2 regions of the Bacillus sp. F9_6S_D1_P_5 genome follow, and region 1 is predicted to be linked to the other one. Evidence: riboswitches for the same ligand, from Rfam matches in the RefSeq annotation. Region 1 holds a riboswitch; the other holds the start of a gene.
What was found. Region 1 has a riboswitch for thiamine pyrophosphate ahead of thiT (energy-coupled thiamine transporter ThiT). Riboswitches for the same ligand answer to the same signal wherever they lie in the genome.

Region 2: it holds a riboswitch for thiamine pyrophosphate, as region 1 does, so the genes downstream of both, tenA (thiaminase II) here and thiT (energy-coupled thiamine transporter ThiT) in region 1, are expected to answer to the same signal.

What each region holds. Positions count from the first base shown of each region.
Region 1 covers NZ_JBTREW010000033.1:20,081-38,865, reverse strand. Annotated here, with positions in the region: gene ACUXEY_RS26420 (sensor histidine kinase) at 1-918, shown strand, start outside; gene thiT (energy-coupled thiamine transporter ThiT) at 1,127-1,795, opposite strand; TPP riboswitch at 1,881-1,982, opposite strand; gene ACUXEY_RS26410 (FeoA family protein) at 2,177-2,404, shown strand; gene feoB (ferrous iron transport protein B) at 2,401-4,389, shown strand; gene ACUXEY_RS26400 (FeoB-associated Cys-rich membrane protein) at 4,406-4,576, shown strand; gene ACUXEY_RS26395 (lipoprotein BA_5634 family protein) at 4,613-5,191, opposite strand; gene ACUXEY_RS26390 (PspA/IM30 family protein) at 5,593-6,258, shown strand; gene ACUXEY_RS26385 (DUF350 domain-containing protein) at 6,339-6,743, shown strand; gene ACUXEY_RS26380 (DUF4178 domain-containing protein) at 6,765-7,271, shown strand; gene ACUXEY_RS26375 (DUF4247 domain-containing protein) at 7,284-8,099, shown strand; gene ACUXEY_RS26370 (hypothetical protein) at 8,197-8,415, shown strand; gene ACUXEY_RS26365 (YitT family protein) at 8,577-9,449, opposite strand; gene ACUXEY_RS26360 (YdcF family protein) at 9,637-10,671, opposite strand; gene ACUXEY_RS26355 (S-layer homology domain-containing protein) at 11,378-12,202, shown strand; gene ACUXEY_RS26350 (spore germination protein) at 12,285-12,518, shown strand; gene cydB (cytochrome d ubiquinol oxidase subunit II) at 12,684-13,712, opposite strand; gene cydA (cytochrome ubiquinol oxidase subunit I) at 13,702-15,051, opposite strand; gene ACUXEY_RS26335 (beta-class carbonic anhydrase) at 15,276-15,839, shown strand; gene yidD (membrane protein insertion efficiency factor YidD) at 15,836-16,072, opposite strand; gene luxS (S-ribosylhomocysteine lyase LuxS) at 16,201-16,674, shown strand; gene ACUXEY_RS26320 (YczI family protein) at 16,921-17,151, opposite strand; partial or broken gene ACUXEY_RS26315 (hypothetical protein) at 17,163-17,401, opposite strand; gene ACUXEY_RS26310 (YczI family protein) at 17,734-17,964, opposite strand; partial or broken gene ACUXEY_RS26305 (hypothetical protein) at 18,009-18,192, opposite strand; gene ytzI (YtzI protein) at 18,185-18,334, opposite strand; gene ACUXEY_RS26295 (hydrolase) at 18,418-18,735, shown strand.
Region 2 covers NZ_JBTREW010000013.1:4,857-9,748, forward strand. Annotated here, with positions in the region: gene ACUXEY_RS16895 (SH3 domain-containing protein) at 1-1,002, opposite strand, end outside; TPP riboswitch at 1,272-1,383, shown strand; TPP riboswitch at 1,444-1,547, shown strand; gene tenA (thiaminase II) at 1,630-2,325, shown strand; gene ACUXEY_RS16905 (ABC transporter ATP-binding protein) at 2,294-3,043, shown strand; gene ACUXEY_RS16910 (ABC transporter permease) at 3,043-3,795, shown strand; gene ACUXEY_RS16915 (ABC transporter substrate-binding protein) at 3,792-4,793, shown strand; gene tenI (thiazole tautomerase TenI) at 4,804-4,892, shown strand, end outside.

The DNA of each region.
Region 1 (18,785 bases):
ATCATTGCATTTGTAGTCGTTCTCATTTTTCTAGCTTCGTTTTATTATTCAAAACAAATTGCAAAGCCGTTATTAAAAATAAATGATACGACGAAGAAAATAGCGCATTTAGATTTCACCGAAAAAATTCCGATTACTTCAAAAGATGAAATTGGTGATTTATCGAAAAATATTAATATACTTTCTAACAAATTAAATTCTCATATCGGACAGCTTGAACAAGATATTGAAAAGGAAAGAAAGTTAGAAAATACACGGAAAGAATTCATTTCTGGTGTTTCGCATGAATTAAAAACACCGCTGAGTATTATGAAAAGTTGTATTTCTATTTTAAAAGACGGGGTAGCTGAGCATAAAAAAGAGTATTATTTTCAAGCGATGGAGAGAGAAGTAGACAAAATGGATACGTTAATTTTGGATATGCTTGAGTTAGCTAAATTTGAATCTGGTACATATAAAATGAAAAAGGATTCGTTTTATATTGATACAGTAATTGAAGATATATGTGAACATCTATCTGTAGAAATAGAGAAAAAAGAACTTTGTGTTCATAAAAATATATGTTCATTTGAAGTAGTTGCAAATCAAGGCCGGATTGAACAAGTCATTGTGAACTTCATTACGAATGCAATACGTTATACACCAAATAAAGAGGATATCATTATTTCTACAATAGATGAGAAGAACCGTATAAAAGTGTGTATTGAAAATAAAGGTACTCACATTGAAGAAGAGCAATTAGATAAAATTTGGGATCGTTTTTATCGTGTGGATGCATCTCGTCAGCGTTCACAAGGTGGAACGGGTCTTGGTCTTGCTATTTCAAAGAACATTTTAGAACTGCATGATGCTGAATATGGGGTAGAAAATACAGAAGATGGTGTATTATTTTACTTTTACTTACCGAAAAAAGCGTAGATGATGCATGCTACGCTTTTTTTTATTTATTTTCATATTATCTTTACCTAATCTTTATTTTTAAACGATATAATCTGGTTAGAAAATGAGGTTATGTAAGGAGTCGATGAACCGTGCATAGCAATTGGCTAAGTATAATGGTGTTTATTTTCTTTTGTGCATTTATTGTATTTTTAATTGATATTACGATATGAAAAAAGAGCGCTCATTAAGCGCCCTTTTTTTGTGTATTCATTTGATAAGCATTGATGCTTTTGAATAGACGTGGTGAAGTGAGGAATAAAAATATAAGTAAAACTGTACATAAAATAAAAGAACCGAGCATTGTACTGCCGTTTACGATTAATGAATATAGAACTGCTGATTGACCTTTCGGTGCATATTGTCCCCAGAAAATAATACCAGCAATAAAGTGGCAGAAATAGCGAGCAAAGCTACCGATAAATGTAGCAAGGATAATATAAGCAAGGACTTTCTTACCTTGGTTTTGTTTTGATGAAGGTTTTTCTTTGCGGCTACCTAAACTTGATTGTTCTAAGTTATTTTCATTAGACGTTAAAAGTGCTTTTTGAATTGGACGATAGAATAAACCAGCAAATCCAATAAAAGCAAAGGCAATGAAGTACTCAATGAATGCTTGAATAGGTGTTAAAATGTAAGCATCTCCCACGACAATTTGTAATAGTCCCCAAACTAAACCACCTAAGAAAGCTGATTTAAAGCCCCAGCGGTATGCAATAATAAAAATAGGAATCATAGCAAATGAAATGGAACCGCCTGTTGGAAGTTTAAGTGATAATGGTAAAATGTCGATAATCATGGCGAAGGCTGCAAGAATTGCAGATTCGATCATCGCTTGTAAATTGGTGTTACGCATGTTGTCTCCCCCTAAATCCAAGTTGTACAAAAAAGAATAGGTATCATAGGAGGATACGAAATACGTAAATAAAAAGAGGTATGTATTTCGGACGTTTGCACAATCCCTGCGTTAGCATTAACTAACAGGTTCGAAGGGTCGGAACGAAGTGTTCCCTCTCAGCGGCATGGCTCCCCCAGTGATAACGAGATTCTTTATTTGCTATTGTTTATTGTAAGCGAAATGGATGAGAATGGCAAACGAATCGATTATGACAATTATTGAAATAAAATTGTAGAAAAATGTTAATAAATATGAAGTCAAAGGGGATAGTGCTCGAGAAAAAGAGTGTGCTATAATTCTTCTGAAAATAATTATCATTCTCTTCGGAGGGGGAAGGTTATGAGCTTAGTAGATATTAAAATCGGTGAGAAAGTGCTAGTAAAAAGTGTTCAGTCTTTAGATCATTTATTAAAGAGAAGATTGGCTGCTTTCGGTCTTTCTGAAGGAAGCGAACTTCGCATGAAGCAAAAAGCGATGTTCAAAGGTCCTTGTACATTGGAGTGTCGTGGACAGTTAATTAGTATTCGTCATTGTGACGCGAAAATGATAAAGGTGGAATTAGCGTGAATAAGGTAGCTTTGCTAGGGAATCCGAATACAGGGAAGACATCATTATTTAATGCACTTACTGGTTCTTATGAGTATGTAGGAAACTGGAGCGGTGTAACAGTAGAAAAAAAGGTTGGTAAATTAAAAGATAAGCAAGGAACATTAATTGATTTACCAGGTGTATATGATTTGAATCCAGTTTCGCGTGATGAAGGTGTTGTTACGAATTTTCTACTAACAGACGAGTTTCATCATATGTTAAATATAGTGGATTCTTCGCAATTCGAGAGAAATATGCATTTAACATTGCAATTACTGGAATTTGGAAAGCCAATTTCAATTGGATTAAATATGGTCGATGTGGCAAAGCAAAGAGGAATTATAATTGATGTAAAACGATTATCAGAACTATTAGGTGTAACAGTCGTTCCTGTCGTTGCAAGAAGCGGAAAAGGCTGTGAAGAACTACTTGCGACTCTTAAAGAAAATGACAAAAACGAGAAAAAGCCATTCATTATTTCATATGGTGTACTAATGGATGAAGGAATTGGAGAGGTAATTTCTCTTTTAGAGAAAGAGAATTATAAGCATCCGAGATGGTTAGCCCTTCAATTTTTAAGCAATAACGAAGTAGTAGAAAAAGAAATGAAAGCATTACTAATTTATAAGGAACTTGTAGCCATTCGATCTCGTCTAGAAGGAAAACTTGATTGTACGTTGGAAGAGCATATTTACAAAACTCGTGAAGCGTATATTGAAAAGTTAAAAACAAATGTTATGAAGCATGAGAAAGAAGGGAAAATTCCTTTTTCGGAAAAAGTTGATAGGTTAATTACACATAAAATTTTAGGACTTCCAATCTTTTTAGCAGTTATGTTTTTTATTTTTCAGGTTACGTTTACGTGGATTGGGACACCTTTATCGGATATGTTAGATGAATTTTTTGGCGGAAAGCTTACGGATTGGGTAACGGCTGGGCTTACAAGTGTTGGAGCTTCTGATTTTATTCAAGCGCTCGTTACAGAAGGTATTATTGCCGGTGTTGGTGCGGTATTAGTATTCGTTCCACAAATCTTTGCACTATTCTTTTTCATTTCATTATTAGAAGACTCAGGATATATGGCGCGAATTGCAGTTGTTATGGATAGAATTATGGAGTTCTTCGGTTTAAACGGAAAAGCGTTCATTCCGATGATCATCGGTTTTGGATGTAATGTTCCAGGTATTATGGCAGCGAGAACGATTGAACAAGAAAAGGAACGTTTACTTACAGTTCTTGTAACACCGTTTATGTCTTGTTCGGCACGTTTACCTGTATACGCATTATTTGCGGGAGTATTCTTCCCTCAAAGTCAGGCAACTGTGGTGTTTTCTTTATATGTTGCAGGTATCGTTCTTGCATTACTCGTTACAAAAATTATGTCTCTTACCATTTTAAAAGCGGAAAAATCTATTTTCGTTATTGAACTACCTCCTTACCGCGTGCCACAAGCGAAAACGTTATGGCTAAGCACGTGGGAGAAAGGAAAAGGATTTGTTCGTAAAGCAGGTACATTTATCTTCGGTGGCTCTGTTGTGATTTGGTTATTAAACTATGCAGGTCCATCAGGATTTGGTGTTGATATGGGAGACAGTTATTTAGCGATGATTGGTGGATTTATCGCACCACTATTTGCACCGCTTGGTTTTGGAACGTGGCAAGCTGCGGCATCCCTTTTAACAGGGTTTTTAGCGAAAGAAGTTGTCGTTTCTACAATGGCAATTATTTATGCGGTGAAAGAAGATGTGCTAGGAAATGTAATGGGGGCACATTATACGGCGCTATCAGCATATGCATTTATGTTCTTTATTTTATTATATGTTCCGTGTTTAGCGACAGTAGCTGTTATTAAACGTGAAACAGGATCAGCGAAGTGGACGATTTTCTCTGTCGTATATCCACTCGTTGTTGCTTATGTATTAACGCTCATTATATACCAAGTTGGATCTTTACTCGGATTTTAGAAGGAGATGTATTGTGATGATGGTCAATATTATAATTGGATCTATCATTTTTGGTTATGCAGCATACACGTTAGTTAATTTTGTAAAGAGAAGTAAAAAGGGAAAATGCGCAGCATGTTCTTTACATAAATCATGTCAGTCGCAAACTTGTAGTCCGGATATGGAGCAAGTGGCTCATAATAAATAGAAAAAAGCTTTGCGAATTTCGCAAAGCTTTTTTGTTTTATTTTTTAATTTTTACAAGTTGAGAAGCTTCTACTCCGTTGTAACCAGGGAATTCTTTACTTGGGTCTTTATCGAATTTTAATACCCCAACAGATTTTTCATCACCTTTTACATTTCCGTAAGTTGCATCGTCAACAATCGCGAACATGTCTGCATATGAACGGCCACTTCCGATAATTGTGTTGCCTTCGTATTTTAATTTTGCTCCATCAAGTGTAGCATTTTCTACTTTTTCTTTAGCGAATAATACACCTTGTTCTGCTGTTACAGCTGGCAATTTATCAAGTGGTTTTGTGTCGTCTTTTTCATCAACTTTGCTAAGTAATTCTTTCATCACCAGTTTTTCACCAGTTTTCTTATCCATGACAAGAACTTTTTTACCCTCTAATGTAGTCATTTTCATTTTATAGAAGTCTTTTTCCTTCACTTCTTTTTTGTTTTTATCTGTAATTTGCTGAACTTGCTCTTCTGATCCATACAGTACAAAGCCGTTCGCTTTCTCTCCTAATAAAGAACAACCTGATAATGCTCCTAGTGAAATTGCTGCTGCTAATCCGATTCCTACTAATTTTTTCATGATGATTTCTCCTTTTATATGTTTTATAGTAAATACATTTTTTGTATTAGTTCTGAAATGATGAGAAGCTTGTTTGTTGCTTCTGGTATTAGCGTATAAGAAATATGAAAACGTAACTATCGAGTTAGCTTACAGTAACATTACACTTATGTAATTTAGTGAAATTACACAAAAGTAAGTTAATTTAAAATGGAAGTAATGAGAATATATTAGAAATACAATATTGTATCTAGAATGTCATATTATATTGGATGTATTTTGGAAATAACATGTAAGGACATCTTCGTTTTGTTATAATAAACACATAGCTGTAAAAATGACTATTCTTTACTGTTAAGGGAGATTTTTATTTTTCCGAGTAGTGAATTTGAAATATGAGGTATATCATAGGAGGAATTTGGATGTCTGTATTTAAACGATTAAGAGATTTAACTATGTCGAATGTGTATTCATTAATTGAGAAAGCAGAAGATCCAGTTAAGATGACGGATCAATATTTACGCGATATGCAAGCAGATGTACAAGAAGCTGAGAAAAGTGTAGCGGCTCAAATTGCACTTGAGAAGAAATTTAAAATATTATTTGAAGAGCAAGAAGCACTTGTGAAAAAACGTGAAGAGCAAGCTCATATGGCTGTTCAAGCAAGCAATCTTGATCTTGCGCGTCGTGCTCTTGAAGAGAAACAAAACGCAGAACAAAAGATGAATGAGTATAAAGCAAGCTATGAGCAAAACAAAGCTGCTGCTGATAATCTTCGTCTGAAGCTAGAAGAAATGCGTAAGCAATTAACAGAGCTGAAAAATAAACGTGAAACACTTGTAGCACGTGTAAATGCGGCGAAAGCACAAAAGAACATTAATCAGGCGATGTCTGGATTTGATTCAAACTCAGCAAAAGCTGGTTTAAGCCGTATGGAAGAGAAAGCTCTTCAATTAGAAGCTGAAGCAGAAGCAAGCGGCGAAGTTTATAAAAAAGAAAAGTCATTAGATGATGAATTCGCAAGCTTAAACAAAAATTCTGCTGTTGACGATGAATTAGCTCGTATTATGAAGCAGTATGAGAAATAATATAGAATAGAGACAAATGAACCGACATGTCTAAATAAATTCATGTCGGTTTTCTATTATTTTTTAGAGGAGGTTTTGCAATGACATGGACAAATGTAGTAGCCATGCTTGTATGGACTGGAGCAAGTGCAGTACTTTTATTTGCAATTATGTGGGTTGATTCAATTTTTACGAAATACAATGATTTAAAAGAAATAAAGAATGGGAATACAGCTGTAACAACGCGTTTCGTCATGAAATTATTCGCGCAAGGGTACATTTTATCTCAATCGATAACGAAAGCAAATGACTTATGGCAAGCGCTACTTGCATCAGCAGTTTCTTTCGTTATTTTATTAGTGGTAGAAATGTTTATCGAATTTGTGTTAAAGAAAATAGCAGGTTTAGATTTAGAAGAAGGTACGAAAGAAGGCAGTATTGCGCATGCGATGTTGGCCGGATCATTACATATCGTTGGTGCACTTATTTTAGGTGCTTGTTTATAAAGAGAGAAGGAGGGGTAGATCGTGAGTTTATTTAAACGAATTAAAAATATAATGAAGAGCCCAGAGCCGCCGAAACCAGAAAAAAGTTTGTTAACGTTAGCTCCTGGCGATATGGTTGAAGTTTCATTAGTTATGTACGAATTAACTGGGAAAACGAGTATGCATTCTCGTAAAGAAATTGTTTTAACACTGCAAGACGGGAAAGATATTCGTTATTTAAAAATTGAAGACCGTGAAAATACGTATTACAAATTATATACACCAATTGATGGTCGCTTAGATTCGATTGATGAAATTCCGACGACAATTGAAATGGATGATACAGAGTACCACATGGAAGAGCAGTATAACGGACGTGTTGTTGTGATGGGAAAAACACCATTCTCTGCTTCAGAGGAACAGTACGTATGGGAATTCCAATCAGATAACCGAAAATTATTACGTATTGAATGGCAAAATGGTCGCACAATGATGTATGAGGGAGAAGCAATTATTCCTGCTGATGTACAAATTATAAGAGCAACGTAAGGGGGCGTAATCATGTCAAACCGATTGTTTACCATGATTAAATCGTTCGTGATCCCTATACTTGCTATCGTTACATTACTTGTTGTTGCTGGATATGCCTTATCAGGTTGTCAAGGCGGACAGACAAAGTCGATTCAAGACCGTTATCCGCTTGAATCTGTCGCAAAGGAAGGTAAACAAGAATCTTACGTGTATAGGGCCGCCAATCGGTCAGTTCCTGAAGTCGCAAAGGAACTTATAGCTGAAAGGAAACCGAAGCAAGCATCTAAAGAAGACGAAAATCAAATGTTCCTCGTTTATTCTGATAAAATGTATAATTTGCAAAAGGATAAAGAGAAACCATCTGATACGTTAATTGAAGTAAGCAATGAAGAATTTGTCCGTCAAAATTACCAACCATCCTTCCTGCAAGGATATATTATGGGGAGTATTTTAAACGATATATTCGGTTCACGAAAATCATCATACGGTGATTATCGCGGATATAATGACAGACAAAATCATAAACCAGTTATTCCAGAAAGACCACCTACGAAAGAAGAAAAGAAAACACCTCCTCCAATTACGAAGGAAGGGAAAGGATCTATCATTAAGCGAGGCGATAATGTAGATTCGAAACCTTCCGTAGGCGATACAGGAAGTATTACGAAAAAAGGAAGTAGTACGCCTCCGCCTTCTACTGGAAGCAAAGGGAAAATAACGAAAAATCCAGGTGGTTCAAGCGGATCAGATGTGAAGCCGAAATCATCTATTAAAACGCCGCCAAGGAATACATCTCCTCCGAAAACGAGGGTCGGTGGTTCAGGAAAGATTACGAAGAGAAGATAGTTAGAGAGACCGAAAAGTGGAATTCGCTTTTCGGTCTTTTTATTATGGAAATTAATTCCTTGTAGCTGGTACAATTAATGTATAAGGAGGGATTAGTATGACTATGTATAAAAGATTTAGTGTAATAATGTTCCTCGTATTATTTGTAAGCCTGTTTATTAGCACAACGATGAAATTTCACTTTGTAGTAGGTATTCTATGGATACTATGTACATGTACTCTCTTTCTATATGTTCCGCTCCGCTTTCAACAAGAAGTGCCCGCCTTTCAAAAATATGTATCATGGATTAAGAGAGGAAGAAGATGGGGAGAGTAAAAGTACATCAGCGATTATTGGAATATATCGACCATAACTTTAAATATATCGGCGATTATCGGCATATATCGACTTACCGACAAAAACTGATAACAATAGCAGCTTCATAATAAAAAGAGGCAATCCCGAAATTCGGGACTGCCTCTTTTTTTGCATAATGATTAATGAATATCACGTTTCTTAAAGTTACCGCCTTTTACTTCTGCTACGTCATAAACTGTAATAAAGGCGTGTGGATCGATTTCATTAATAAGTTCTTTCATTTTACTTTCTTCTAAACGGTTAATTACACAAGAAATTTCTTTGAATTTCTCTCTTGAATAACCACCGTACACTTCGTTATATGTTGCACTTCGGCCTAAACGATCGCGAATGGTTTCTACCATTAATTCAGGCTCTTTCGTAATGATTTTAAATGCTTTTGAACCACTTAAACCAACTTCAACGATATGAATCACTTTCGAAGCAATAAAGTAAGCAATTGCCGAAAGGATAGCTCCTTGAAGACCGAATACTGTTGATACGAAAATAAATACGAACATGTTTAAGAATAAAATAAGGTCACTTGTTCCAAAAGGTAACTTACGAGAAAGCAATACAGCTAGCATATCGATTCCATCTAATGCGCCGCCGTTACGTAATGCTAGTCCCATACCGAAACCGATGATAATACCACCAACAACTGTAACAAGTAGTGTATCGCCTTCAATAATAGCTGGTATTCCGTGCATAACAACAGTGCCTACTGCTAATGAAGCAATCCCGATAATAGAATAAATTGCAAAGCTTTTACCGATTTGTTTATATCCTAACCAGACGAAAGGAATGTTAATAACTGCGATTAGAGCCCCTAATGGTAATCCAAATAATCTTGAACTAACGATACTTAAACCAGTCACACCACCGTCTGATACGTTATTTGGAATTAATACTGCTTCTAATCCGTACGCTGTGATAAATGCCCCAATAATAATCATCAAAGCTTTAGAAGCAATTTTTAGCTTATTGGGCTTGTTTTTGATAATTTTCTCCATGTAATTTCCTCGTTTCAAACTAGTTTCTTATTTGTTACGTCATTCACACCTAACTTCCATTTTAACATTTTATTTGAAAAAATTCTCCTTTAATGGATGTATGCAGGGAATATTATGACCATATTAACTTTAAAATATTTTTGAAATGAGTATAAGAAATCCCATCCTTTCAAAGGATGGGAGACTATTAAGAAATGATAAAACTAAGCACGGATAGGAATAAAGAAAATCCTAAAATAGCTCCGCAAACTTTCATATGACGCTTACGTCCCATCACAACGATTGCGACATATTCACGAATCATTGCATTAGGCCAGTAATAAAAGGCAGTTTTTGATCCGATTCCTTGGCTATTAAGACCTGCTTGCCTAGCATATATACCAGCGCGGAAAAGGTGGAAATTGTTCGTTGTAAAAATGCTTCTGTACTTACCTTCAGGTTTTAAAGAATCCATAATTTCTTTAGAGAATGACATATTTTGATATGTGTTTACCGAACGATTTTCTTGTACGGTATGTTTAAGCGGAATTCCTTTTTCAACAGCGTATTTTTGCATCGCTTCTGCTTCTGGAAGGCCTTCATCTGGACCTTGTCCGCCAGAGAAAATAATTGTTGGTGGTGTATTTACAGCCACTTGTTTCCAATAAAAATCGATCGCTTTATTAATACGACTTGCAAGTAAAGGTGGTACTTTATCATTAATTAAGCCGCTACCAAGAACGATAATGAAGTCTTGATTACGCCTTGGTCTGTTGAATTGATATAAAAAATAAGCGGTTAAGAAGTTAGATAAGTGTATAAAGAAATATAAGGTTATAAGAGAAATACCACCAAAAATAGGTTGGAAATGTGGTGAAAATAAGTTAGCTGGATTTATGATAGCGAGTAGTATGCATAATAAAATCCCTAAGGCTGCAATTAAGGTTAAAGAGTTTGTAAATCGTCTTCCTTCACGCTTCATCAAGATTCTCGCATTAAGAAATAGCCCAAACATTAAAGCAACGATACCAAAAGGTATCATTACAAGTAGTGCTAACATAGGTAGAATAACGATAAAATGCAAAGAATTACTACCAGACTCATATGAGGCTATAGCGCAAAATAATAGAAATGAACAGAAAAAGGCATTAAATAAAAAGCCGTTTATTATTTTTCGTGGATCCTTTAAATAAGAGATAAGAAAAATAATAAACAATATAAGGGGAATAATTCCGAAATACATAAATATAGTACACCTCAATTTGTATAAGAATTTGACATACCATTTATATTACATGATTTTATAATTGAAAATGAAAGAAAAAATGATTTAGAATTTTCTCAATAAAATATATAGATACATATGTTACAATGTATGTAAAGCGATATATTAAAAGTAAAATGGTTGAAGAGGCACTCTATGGAGTGCCTTTTCTTTTTCGTATGTAATTATGCATATTATATTTATTTTCAAGTAAAGAGGATTAAAATATAAGTGGTAGGTAGACTATATAAAGCAGAATTTTATACAAACATTTCCCTCTACTTTTTGTATCTAACAATCGTATAACAATAAATAATTCTGTTTTATAGTGTCTGTTTATAAAAGTGTCTTCTTTGAAGGCACCTTTTTTGTTTAGTATAGAATGTTTTTACTGTTTGCATAGTGGAAACTATCTATACTAAACATTAGCAATCTTCCGTATAAACATTATCAATTTACTATATATTCCAGTGGTGTTAACCTACATATGAAAGGCTTTCTTTTTCAAAATATTACCCCTAATAAATTTTTGAAGAAGTCAACTGTCTCCAAAATTGCCATTCATGCTTAGCAAAAAAGAATCCTGCTGGATTCTTTTTTGTGTTCGACAGAATATGACAAATTATATTTATATAATTTGTTATATTGTTAAATGATTATTGTGGAAAGAGAAGGAGACTTAAGTATGGAATTTAAAAAATTAATTTTAACAGGTGCACTTGTTGCAACTACAGCATTTACTTCAATTGGAACAGCACAGGCAAGTGCAGATTTTAAAGATGTTCCAAACAATCATTGGTCTTATAAAGCGATTATGGATTTAGCAAATAAAAACGTTGTTGCTGGATACGGAAATGGGCTTTTTGGATTTGGTGATGATGTAACACGTGAGCAAGTTGCTGCTCTTATGTTCCGTCAATTAAAACCGACAGTAAAAGAACAGTATAACAATCCATATAAGGATGTTACGGATCGTTCAACTAGGTTTAAAAAAGAGATTCTTGCTTTAACAGAGATGGGTATATTTACTGGAGATGGCACAGGAAACTTTAGACCGAAAGATTCGTTAACTCGCGATGAAATGGCACAAATTTTGACAAAGGGATTCCAATTGCAAATAAGAGGGGATCATAATTTCCCAGATGTAGATAGAAATGGATGGGCGAACCCTGCGATTACTGCAATTAAATCAAATTATATTACAGCTGGAACTGGTGATGGTACATTCGCACCTAGAATGCATGTAAGTCGTGAGCAATACGTTCAATTCTTATATAATGCAACGTTACCACTTGAAGAAAGACCAGGAGCAAAACAACCACAACCGAAACCAGAAGTAAAACCTGAAGTGAAACCAGAAGTAAAGCCTGATCCGAAACGTTTTGCTAATTGTAAAGAAGCAAACGATGCTGGATATTATGATATTACAAGAGACAGCCCGTATTATGGTAAGCATTTAGATCGTGATGGCGATGGAATTGCTTGTGAAAAAAAGAAAAAAGGTAAATAAGAAAAAGCACTCAGGCTGAGTGCTTTTTCTTATGGAAGCAAGCTATTTTTGTAGGCGATTCTCATACACTAAAAGTAACGAAATGAAAGTAGGTGACAAAATGCCATCAGTTGTGGAAGGTGTTATTATTGAAAATTGTAACGGAACAATTAATTTAGGTGATAAATATAACGTGCAGCCAATTGAAAAAACGAAAGCTTATAATGGATCGGGATCATCGAATACTGGAAAAAAAGTACAAACATTTAATGGGATTAGTACAGCAGATGTAGGGGATAGCGATGCCAATGATCAAGGAATACAATTTACTTTATAGGGAAATATGTAAAATTGCATAAAATGATGAACTTACCTTGTGCTACAATCTAGCTGTGAGCTGTTAATGATTCTCTGTATTATAGTTGTTAGATTAGAAATATAACATCCTATCAAAAATCATACGTATAAAAAAGACACTTCAAACGAAGTGTCTTTTTTCATTTTAGTGATACCCTTTAGCAGAGTCTTTATGAATTTTATTTTTAAAGATACTGTAGCTCCAAAGTTGATATCCAATAACAATTGGTACCATAACCATTGCAACGAAGAACATAATTTTTAAGTTTAACTCACTACCTGCTGCGTTATATAACGTTGTGCTGTATGCGTCGTTAATACGTGACGGTAACATTCTTGGGAACATACCTGCAAAGCCAGTCGTCATAAACATTGCGATTGTTAAGCAAACGAATGTGAATGCGAGACCAATTTTATGTTTGTACACCATAATAAGTGCGAGTACACTCATTAACATGGCGAGTACTGGAAGAATGAATAGTACCGGATACTCCGTGAAGTTTTGAAATAAGTTTGTACGATTTGCAGTTGCTACATAGAAAATAGCTAAAATGATAGCAGCTGCCATTGAAAATGGTCTTGCAATTTTATAAGCACGATCAGATACTTCACCAGTCGTTTTAATCATAACCCAAAGGGCACCAGATACGACGAATATAGCAGTGAAGAACAGACCTCCTAAAATACCGTAATGATTTAGTAAGCTAAGTAAATTTCCTTCATAGCCATTTTTTCCGATTTGTAGTCCGTAATAAAGGTTAGCGAACGTAACCCCGAATAAGAAGGCGATTAGGAAACTACCAATTGTAAATGCCCATTTACAAGTTTTTTGCCAAATTGGGGAATCGTCTTTATGCATGAATTCAAGTCCAGCAGCACGAGCAAACAGTGCAAGTAATACTAAGAATAACGGTGTATATAAATAACTAAACATATTTGCATAGGTGACTGGGAAGGCAGCAAATGTTGCACCACCAGCTGTAATTAACCATACTTCATTACCACCCCAGAAAGGGCCAATTGCTTCTTGTAATTGATTTCGTTCTTGTCGGTCTTTCGCAACGAAAGGAAAAATCATTCCGTTACCAAGTGCATACCCATCAAGAATGAAGTAAACTGTCCAAATTACGCCCCATAAACCAAACCAGATGATCGCAAGCATATCATGAGACATGAGCTGTACCTCCTTCAGTAGCAGGCTCTTCTAATGCAGCAGGTCCTTTTTTCGCGAACTTCAGCATTAAGTATACGTCTGCGATTAAAAGTAAAGTGTAGAACAAGATTAAACTAATTAATGAGAACCAAATTTGCGGAACAGATATAGGTGATACAGATTCTGCTGTACGCATTAGTTTATAAACCGTCCATGGTTGACGGCCTACTTCGGCAACAATCCAACCAGCGTTAATTGCGATATATGGTAGTAAAACAGACCACATTGTAACTTTTAAATAACGTTTTGAGTTTTCTAGTTTTCCTTTTCGGTTTAAATAGAAACCGTACCAAGTTAATGCCATAAAGAACATACCAAGTGCAACCATTAAGCGGAAGCTATAGTACACGAGGTTAACGTTTGGGCGATCTTCTTTCGGAATATCTTTTAAACCAACAATTTCTCCATCAAATGAGTTTGTGTAGAAGAAACTTCCTAGTTTCGGAATCGTAAGGAATTCAAAGTTCTTTTCGTTTTTTACATCAGGAATTTGAACGATCGAGAAGCCTTGTCCTTTTCCAGTTTCCCAAACAGCTTCCATCGCAGCTCCTTTTGCTGGTTGATATTTAGCTGCGGATACACCAGACTGATGCCCCATAAACGGTGTAACAGTTGCAGCGAATAAACCTAACAGTAAACCAAATTTGAATGATTTTTTGAAGAATTCCACTTCGTTTTTACGTAACAAATGATAGGCACTAATTGCCATAACGAAGAAAGCACCAACAATATAACAGCCAATTACAGTATGGAAGAACATGTTCCAAGCATATGGATTTGTAACAAGTGCCCAGAAATCATTTAATTCAGCGCGGCCGTTACGTACGACGTAGCCAACCGGATTTTGCATAAAGCCGTTTGCTGTAATAATCCAAAGTGCGGAAATATTTGTTCCAAGTGCAACCATCCACATACAGAAGGCACGGAACTTTGGTGAAATTTTGTCTTTACCGAATAACCATATTCCCATGAAAGTAGATTCTAAGAAGAAGGCAACGAGTGCTTCGATTGCGAGAGGGGATCCGAAAATATCTCCCATATATTTGGAGTACTCAGACCAGTTTGTTCCAAATTGGAATTCCATCGTAATCCCGGTTATAATCCCCATGACGAAGTTAATTGTAAATAATTTACCCCAGAAATTTGCCATTTTGCGATATGTTGGATTCAATGTGCGGGCGTATTGAGTTTCCATACATGCCACTAAAATAACAAGTCCGATTGTCAAAGGTACAAATAAAAAGTGATAAAAAATAGTAATTGCAAATTGAAAACGACTCAGTAACAGAACGTCGGACATAATAAATATTCACTCCTTTTTTACATTATCTACAATTAGTTTATAGTGAAAATAAGAGTGTAGTATGTGAGACTTGTTACAAAGCTGTGTGTATATTTTGAAAGAATTATGTCGGTTATCTGAAAATATATCGCTTTTATAATATTGCAATATACTTTTTGTGTTTTTCATATTTTGGTACACTGTTTATGTAGTGTAAACGAGAGAAAAGAGGGTCCTTTACTATGAAGTCATTAGAAGAGATTTTGCAGTACAATGAAAAATTCGTTGAAGAGAAGAGATATGAAGAGTTTGTAGCAGGGAAATTTCCAAACAAAAAGATGGTAATTATTTCTTGTATGGATACGCGTCTTGTTGAACTATTACCAAAAGCAATGAATATGCGTAACGGTGATGTGAAAATTATTAAAGTAGCAGGTGCTGTTATTTCACATCCATTCGGAAGTATTATGCGTAGTATTTTAGTTGCTGTATACGAGCTTGGTGCGGATGAAGTATGTGTAGTTGGTCACCACGATTGCGGTATGGCTAAAATTCAAGCAAGCAGTACAATCGAAAAAATGAAAGAACGCGGTGTAACAGAAGAAAAATTAGATACACTTCGTTATTCTGGAATCGATTTAGAACAATTCCTGCGCGGTTTCTCTAGTGTAGAAGAAAGCGTAGAACATAGCGTATCAGTACTTCGTAACCATCCGTTACTTCCTGAAGAAGTACCTGTTCACGGTCTTGTTATTAACCCTGACACAGGAAAATTAGATTTAGTTGTGAATGGCTACGACAATTAAGAATTTACTTTGTCATCCTTTTTATCTGGGACAGGATCAAATCCTCCCGGGTGGAAAGGGTGACATTTTAATATACGCTTACATGTAAGCCAAAACCCTTTCAAGGCACCATGTTTTTGAAACGCTTCTAACCCGTAATGAGAGCAGGTTGGATAAAAGCGACAAGTTGGTGGTGTTATCGGAGATATGAACTTTTGATAAAAGCGTATAATCTCAATAAAAATCTGTTTCATAACGGTCTCCTTTTCAGCATATTCTTAAAGTATTATAGCACGACTGTACATAATACTTTACTAATGTGCATTTCCGTTATATCATATTGGATATAACGGAATTAAATTAAAAGCGGGAGAGATGTTGTATGCCATCAGTAGAAAGCTTTGAATTAGATCATACGATTGTAAAGGCGCCTTATGTAAGACATTGCGGAGTTCACAATGTAGGTAGTGACGGTATTGTAAATAAATTCGATATTCGTTTCTGCCAACCGAATAAACAAGCAATGAAACCAGATGTTATTCATACGTTAGAACATTTATTAGCATTTAATTTACGTAAATATATTGATCGTTATCCGCATTTTGATATTATCGATATTTCACCAATGGGCTGCCAAACAGGATATTATCTTGTAGTAAGCGGAACACCGACGGTTCGAGAAATCATTGATTTATTAGAATTAACATTAAAAGATGCGGTTCAAATTACAGAAATTCCAGCTGCAAATGAAACGCAGTGTGGCCAAGCGAAGCTTCACGACTTAGAAGGAGCACAACGCTTAATGAACTTCTGGTTAAGCCAAGATAAAGATGAACTTGAGAAAGTGTTTGGATAAAAAGGAAAACTGCCTGTAAAAGGGCAGTTTTTTTGTAGCACCATAATAAATGAAATGATATCGACGATTTTTCAAATATATCGAACGCAACTTGAAATATATCAACGATTTTTTTAATATATCAACGATTTTTTTTATATATCGACGTTTCGACACTGGATATCGATTTACCGACAAAAATTGACAAGGGTATGAAGCGAATAAAAAGAAAAGGCCGTCTAAAATATGTATTGGACGGCCTCTTTTTTAGGAAAATATACTAGACACCCCAACATATAAAACAAAGGCAGAACCGAGAAAATAAACAAATGCTTTTGCTTTTTCCTGTTTCTTTATTTCATCAATTCCAAACAGGATAAACATAATACTCAAAAGGATGAATACGAATGACAAAAGTATAGAGATATTTGCAAAGAGGCTAAATATAGCGAGGATGAGGGCAATCGTTGCTAGTATAATTCGAATGTTTTTAAACATATAATCCTCCTTTAGTAGAACAATATAAATGGAATAACAAAAAAATTGTAAACATGCTTAAACTGATGCTAATGACTCCAATTTACTTTTGTTGTTTTTGAATCGTCTCAATTCCTACTAAAATGCCATATAAACTAAAGAGGAACAAAATGATAGGTGAAAAGGTTTGAAAGTTCATTGTAAATGTACTGTATAGACATAGAATTAAAGTAATAAAAACGATGGTTAGTTGTATTTGTCTAATATGCATTTTAGCACTCCTTAGTAGAAAGAAAATAATTATAAATGCTAAATTGATTGGAATTTCATTCTACATGTAGCGAAAGTAGCTCGATATTAAAAAGAAGAATATAAGACTAGAAACGAAAAAAAACGGAATACTCATTGATTTTCGTCCGGATTGCAATTCGTTAATTCCTAGAAGAATAAAGCTACAACTAAGGATGAATTGCGTGTAGGGGAGAAGTGTGAAATTATCGGTAATAAGAGCATAAGTGCAAAGAGAGAGTCCGAGAAGAGTAATAAATCTTAAAACAATCCGTAATCCGGTTAGCATTATATAACCTCCTTTAAATAGACTATTTATCGGAATAGTTCTGAGAAGCTAAGAAATAAAGCACCAGCACCAGCCATGAAAGCGAGTATACCATTAGATTTTCTATGTTGTTTTATTTCTCCTAGCGCAACAGTGAAAGCCATTAATCCTAAGAAAATGAACATATAAGGCGTCATTTCTCTATTACCAGTAAAATATCCGTATATTACTATACATAATGCAATGAGTGCAAAAGTAATCTGTAATCCTTTTAGCATATATATCCCCCCTGTTATTTTATATAGCTAATGATGAGGAAAATCTAAACAAATCCGATTCTTGAATCTTTTTTCTTTATTTGTTCAAGGGCAATGGGGAATAGTGAAGCTCCTAATAGAAATTGTGCAAGTGGTAGAAAGGTATTTTGAACTGTCGTTAAAGTAATACTAGATATGAATGGCATTGAGTACGATTAAAATAAGTAGTATACGAAGCGTATTATGGATTCTTCTTGTTGTTTTTTGTATAAGGGTTATCTTCTGGTTTATCAACAGAATGTTTATAAGCGTAGCCTTTGTTAATCGTCATGACGGAGAGTACTAGTATGATTAGGACGATGATAATACCGATAATTAATATTTTCAGCATGAAATCCCTCCTTTTCTTTATTTTACATAATTTTGTATTTGATGAAAACAATAGAAATTAAAAGGATGAAAGAAGGGTGTTACATGGAGACGAAAAAAACATATTATATATCAATAGGAAACGGTCAAATTTCACAAGTGAAGACGGCGGATACGTATAATTTTGAGATTGCCGCAAGTGATGAGGAAATTACGGAGTTAAGAGAGTACTTTGATCAAGCGTATGTAGAAGATTTAGGCTCATTTGTACGTTCTCACGTTCCATTTGTTGAGTATCATCACGATTCAAATAATGACCGCTATGATGAACAACTACAAAAAGCATATAAAATGATTTACGATTTAGGAAATCATGAGACGAAAGAATTAGTCGCGCAAATGGGAATAATCAATGGATTATAATTGGATAATATTATGCAGAAAAGCGAGAATATGCTACAATTTGTGGTAGG
Region 2 (4,892 bases), on a different contig from region 1:
TTGTACAGTGCGATCTTTCATATGAGCATAGACTGTTGTATATAATTTCCCGTTTATTTGATGGGCGATGAACACAACATTGCCATAGCTAGCTGAATAATATGATTTCACAACTTTACCTGCCGCCGCCGCTTGGATAGAGACGTTACCTGGAGCTGCAATATCTATACCATAATGCATTTGTTCCCAGCGCATATCAAAGGTTGAGCTAATTTTTCCTTGTGTAGGGAATTTGAAAACTGCTGGAATGGAAGCAGTTTGGGCTTTTTGAACTTGTGCTTGATTTTGCACTACATAATGTTTTGCCACGTATCCGTATCCTGTGCCAAAACGAATTTTATACCAAGTTCCTACAGTTTCTACTACTTGTAGTTGTGTTCCATTTTGTAATGAACCAAGCAGTGCACTACTTGTACTAGCGGTGCTACGTACATTAAGTTTAGGTGTTGCAACTGTGTATTTCGTATTATTTTGAACTGTAATGCCTTTTACTAAAGGCTGTGAACCGTTAGAAACGAATGCTTTTTGTACGTAACCTGTTGTGCCATTATGTAAAATTTTATACCACTCGCCTTGTTCTTCTTGAATAGTAACGAATTTCCCATTTGGTAACACATCTAAAATTGAAGATTCTAAATTAGGTTCAGAACGAACGTTTAATGCATTGGCATTAACGATGTATTGATTATTAGATTGAAGTTTGTTTTTTAGTAGAATAGCATCTTTTTGTACGTAACCTACTTTATTATTAACAGATACTTTATACCAGCTATCAGTTGTTTCAAGTATGTTCACTTTCGTATTAAAGCGAATTGTATCAATTGATGAGCTATTTGCGTTATTTTTTGTATGTAAGGTTACTTGATTGACTTTGACATAGCCAGTTTTTACATTAGATAATTGTTCAGCGTTGGCTGTTTGTACATTTGTTTCTCCCATAGAAGGAAGTAAAGAAGCAATTGCGACAGTAGTTGCTGCTAAAGCAGTAGCTTTCATATTCATATAATAGAGACCTCCTCTAGTTGTATAGTTGTAATTTTATTATAGTATAAAGATATAATATAGTGGGTTTATTCACATAAATGTAATATGAAATCAATATAAAAATAAATTTTTTGAGGATAATGATTCCTTTTTATCCAATTAATTAGGATAATAATTTCTAACATAGAATATAAGTATTATATGGCTTTATTATTTTGTTGACAATTAAGAAAATTAAAACAGTTGATGATGTCTTATTACGATGTTATACTGACAGTGTTAATTTCATAGTTTGCTAGGAGAGCTGGTGTTGCCAGCTGAGAGTAGGCCGTAAGCCTTTGATCCTTTTCATTACCTGATCTAGATTATGCTAGCGTAGGGAAGCAATTCGGACACTAATAATAAGTCCCCGTTTCTTTGCGTATAGAAACGGGGCTTTTTTGTTTGAAAATTTCATATTGAAACCACTAGGGGTGCTTGTTGTGCTGAGAGAGGAATAATCCTTAACCCTTATAACACCTGATCTAGGTAATACTAGCGAAGGGAAGTGGAGCAACGAATAAATTATAATTTTATTTGCTGTAACCACTTCTTATTTAGAAGTGGTTTTTTATTTATATACACATACCGGAAGGGGATAGGGAAATGAAATTTTGCGATAGATTATTAGAAACTGTACAACCAGTTTGGGAGATGAGTCATAATCATCCGTTTGTTGTAGGTATGGGAGACGGTACGTTAGAAAAAGATAAGTTTCAGTATTACATTATTCAAGATTATTTATATTTGTTAGATTATGCAAAGCTATATGCCATCGGTGTTGTAAAGGCAACGAATCCACAAGTAATGGGGAAATTTGCTGAACAAATTGATGGAATATTAAATGGAGAAATGACAATCCATAAACAATATGCAAAAAGACTTGGAATTTCTATAGAGGAGATAGAGTCTGCAAAGCCATCTGCTAAAAATTTAGCTTATACAAATTACATGATGTCTGTATCTCAAAATGGCACACTTGCGGAATTAATAGCAGCACTTCTTCCATGTATGTGGAGCTACTGGGAAATTGGAAAGCGTTTAAATGATATTCCTGGAGCGAGAGATCATGAGTTCTTTGGTGAGTGGATTCAAGGATATAGTTCTGAAGAATACGGTAACCTTTGTATTTGGCTAATAGATTTATTAAATGAAATGGCAGTTGGAAAATCTGACAAAGAGCTAGATCGATTAGAGGAGATTTTCCTATATTCCAGTCGATTTGAATATTTATTCTGGGATATGTCCTATCGTAAGGAGATGTGGGGATTTGAGGAGCAAGAACATACTACAGTTTCATAATGTTTCTTTTCATTATGATGAGAAACCAATCATCAATGAATTAAATGCTTCTATACAAGATAAAGAGTTTGTAAGTATTATCGGACCGAGTGGATGCGGGAAAAGTACTTTATTTCGCCTTATTACAGGTTTAGAAGAAGCAAGTACGGGACAGATAGAGCTGACAGAAACAAAGAGCCACCCTGTAGGGTATATGCCCCAAAAAGATATGCTCCTGCCGTGGAGAACGATTATTGAGAATGCTGCCCTGCCGTTAGAGTGCCAAGGTGTACAGAAGAAAGAAGCACAAATAAAGGCGAAGGAACTATTGCATAAATTTGGCTTACAAGGGTATGAGACAAAATATCCGAAAGATTTATCTGGTGGTATGAGACAACGTGTATCCTTTATTCGAACTTTATTAACAGGCGGGGAGATATTGCTGTTAGATGAACCGTTTAGCGCGTTGGATGCTTTAACGAAGGCATCTTTGCAAGAATGGCTGTTTGAACAATGGAAAGAGTGGGAAAAAACAATTTTATTTATCACTCATGATGTGGAAGAAGCATTGTTTCTTTCTAATCGAATTTTAGTAGTAGAGCAGCAACCGATAACTACTTTAACCGAGAGGATTGTACCGCTTGATCGTAATCGAACAAGAAAAGATTTATATAAGCCTGAAGTGTTAGCGCTTAAAGATGAGCTTCTTAGTATGTTACAAAGGCAGGTACTCGTATGATGAACCGGCTGAAGGAACTATTACCTGCCCTTACACTTTCTAGCATTTTACTTGTCATTTGGGAAGTAGGCGCAAGAATTGTAGATGAAATGTACATTTTACCGTCACCGTCTGCGATTGTAATGAAGATATGGAAACTAAAAGATATATTATTTACGGTTCATTTGCCGGCAACATTATATGTCGTTTTAATAGGTGTGGCAATTTCTATCGTACTTGGGGTAGGGCTAGCGATGTTAATGAACGCGAGTAATTGGATGGAGAGAGCATTTTATCCATTATTAGTGGCTTCACAAACGATTCCTATTACAGCGCTTGCTCCGCTCTTCGTTTTATGGTTTGGATATACGATTTGGAGTAAAGTCGTTGTTACGGTTTTAATTACGTTTTTCCCAATTGCGGTCAATACGTATGATGGGCTACGCAGTACGAAAAAAGAATGGGAGGAGCTCTTAGTTACGTACGGGGCAACGAAAAAAGATGTTTTTCTTAAATTAAAATTGCCGTCTGCTCTTCCTTATTTTTTCTCAGCTTTGAAAATTGCAGTTCCGCTTAGTGTAATTGGGGCAGCAATTGGTGAATGGCTCGGTGCACAAGCTGGGCTAGGATATTTCAGTAAAAGAATGATGACGCAGTTAGATGGAGCAGGTGTATTTGCACCCATTGTATTGTTATCGTTATTAGCTATTTTCTTCGTCATACTTATTTCGATATTAGAAAAGAAATTCATTAGTTGGAGGAAGCATTCATGAAATTATTAAAACGCATCTTTGTGTTTACATTATTAGTTGCAATGATTGCTGGATGTTCTAGTAATTCAGCATCAGATAAGAGTAAAAAAGAAAAAGAAATAACGGTCATGCTTGATTGGTACCCAAATGCGGTACATAGCTTTATTTATGCAGCAATTGAAAAAGGCTACTTTAAAGAAGAAGGTGTAAAGGTGAATATTAAATTCCCTTCCAATCCGACTGACCCATTAACTTTAGCAGCTGCAGGAAAAGTAACGGTTGGCCTATATTACCAGCCAGATGTTGTCATGGCAAAAGCAAATGAACAAATTCCAGTGAAGTCAATTGGGGCTGTCGTACGTTCACCATTAAATCATGTTGTATCGCTGAAGTCAGCGGGCATTCAATCGCCAAAAGATTTAGAGGGGAAAACAGTTGGATATTCTGGAACACCTTTAAGTGAGATGTATTTAAAAACGATGATAAAAGAAGCTGGTGGTAATCCAGATACAGTGAAAGTAGTCGATGTTGGCTTTGATTTAGTACCAGCATTAATTACGAAAAAAGTAGATGCGGTAACAGGGGCATACATTAACCATGAAGTACCTGTTATGCGTCATGAAGGTCATGAGCCAGCATACTTTAATCCAGCAGATTATGGTGTACCGAATTATCATGAGCTTGTATTTGTAACAGGTGATAAAACGTTGAAGAAAGATAAAGAAGCGTTGCAAGCTTTCTTACGTGGTACGAAAAAAGGCTATGATTTCATGAAGAAAAATCCAGATGAAGCATTAAATATTTTATTAAATCATCAAGAAAAAGAAAACTTCCCGCTTGTACCAGAAGTTGAAAAAGAAAGTATGAAAATTTTATTAGAGAAGATGGAAACGAAAGATGAGCCATTTTTATCAGATTCAAAAGAATCATGGGAGAAACAAAATAAATGGCTGAAAGATAAAGGCATGACGAAAGAAATCGTTCCGGCCGATGAGTTATTCGAAAATATTTTAAAGTAGGCGAATGAATATGAGAAATGAGCTTCATGTAATCTCAAATGGTCACATGTCATTCGAAGAGTTAGTGAATGTAGCGATGCAAATTGAAAGTGAAATTGA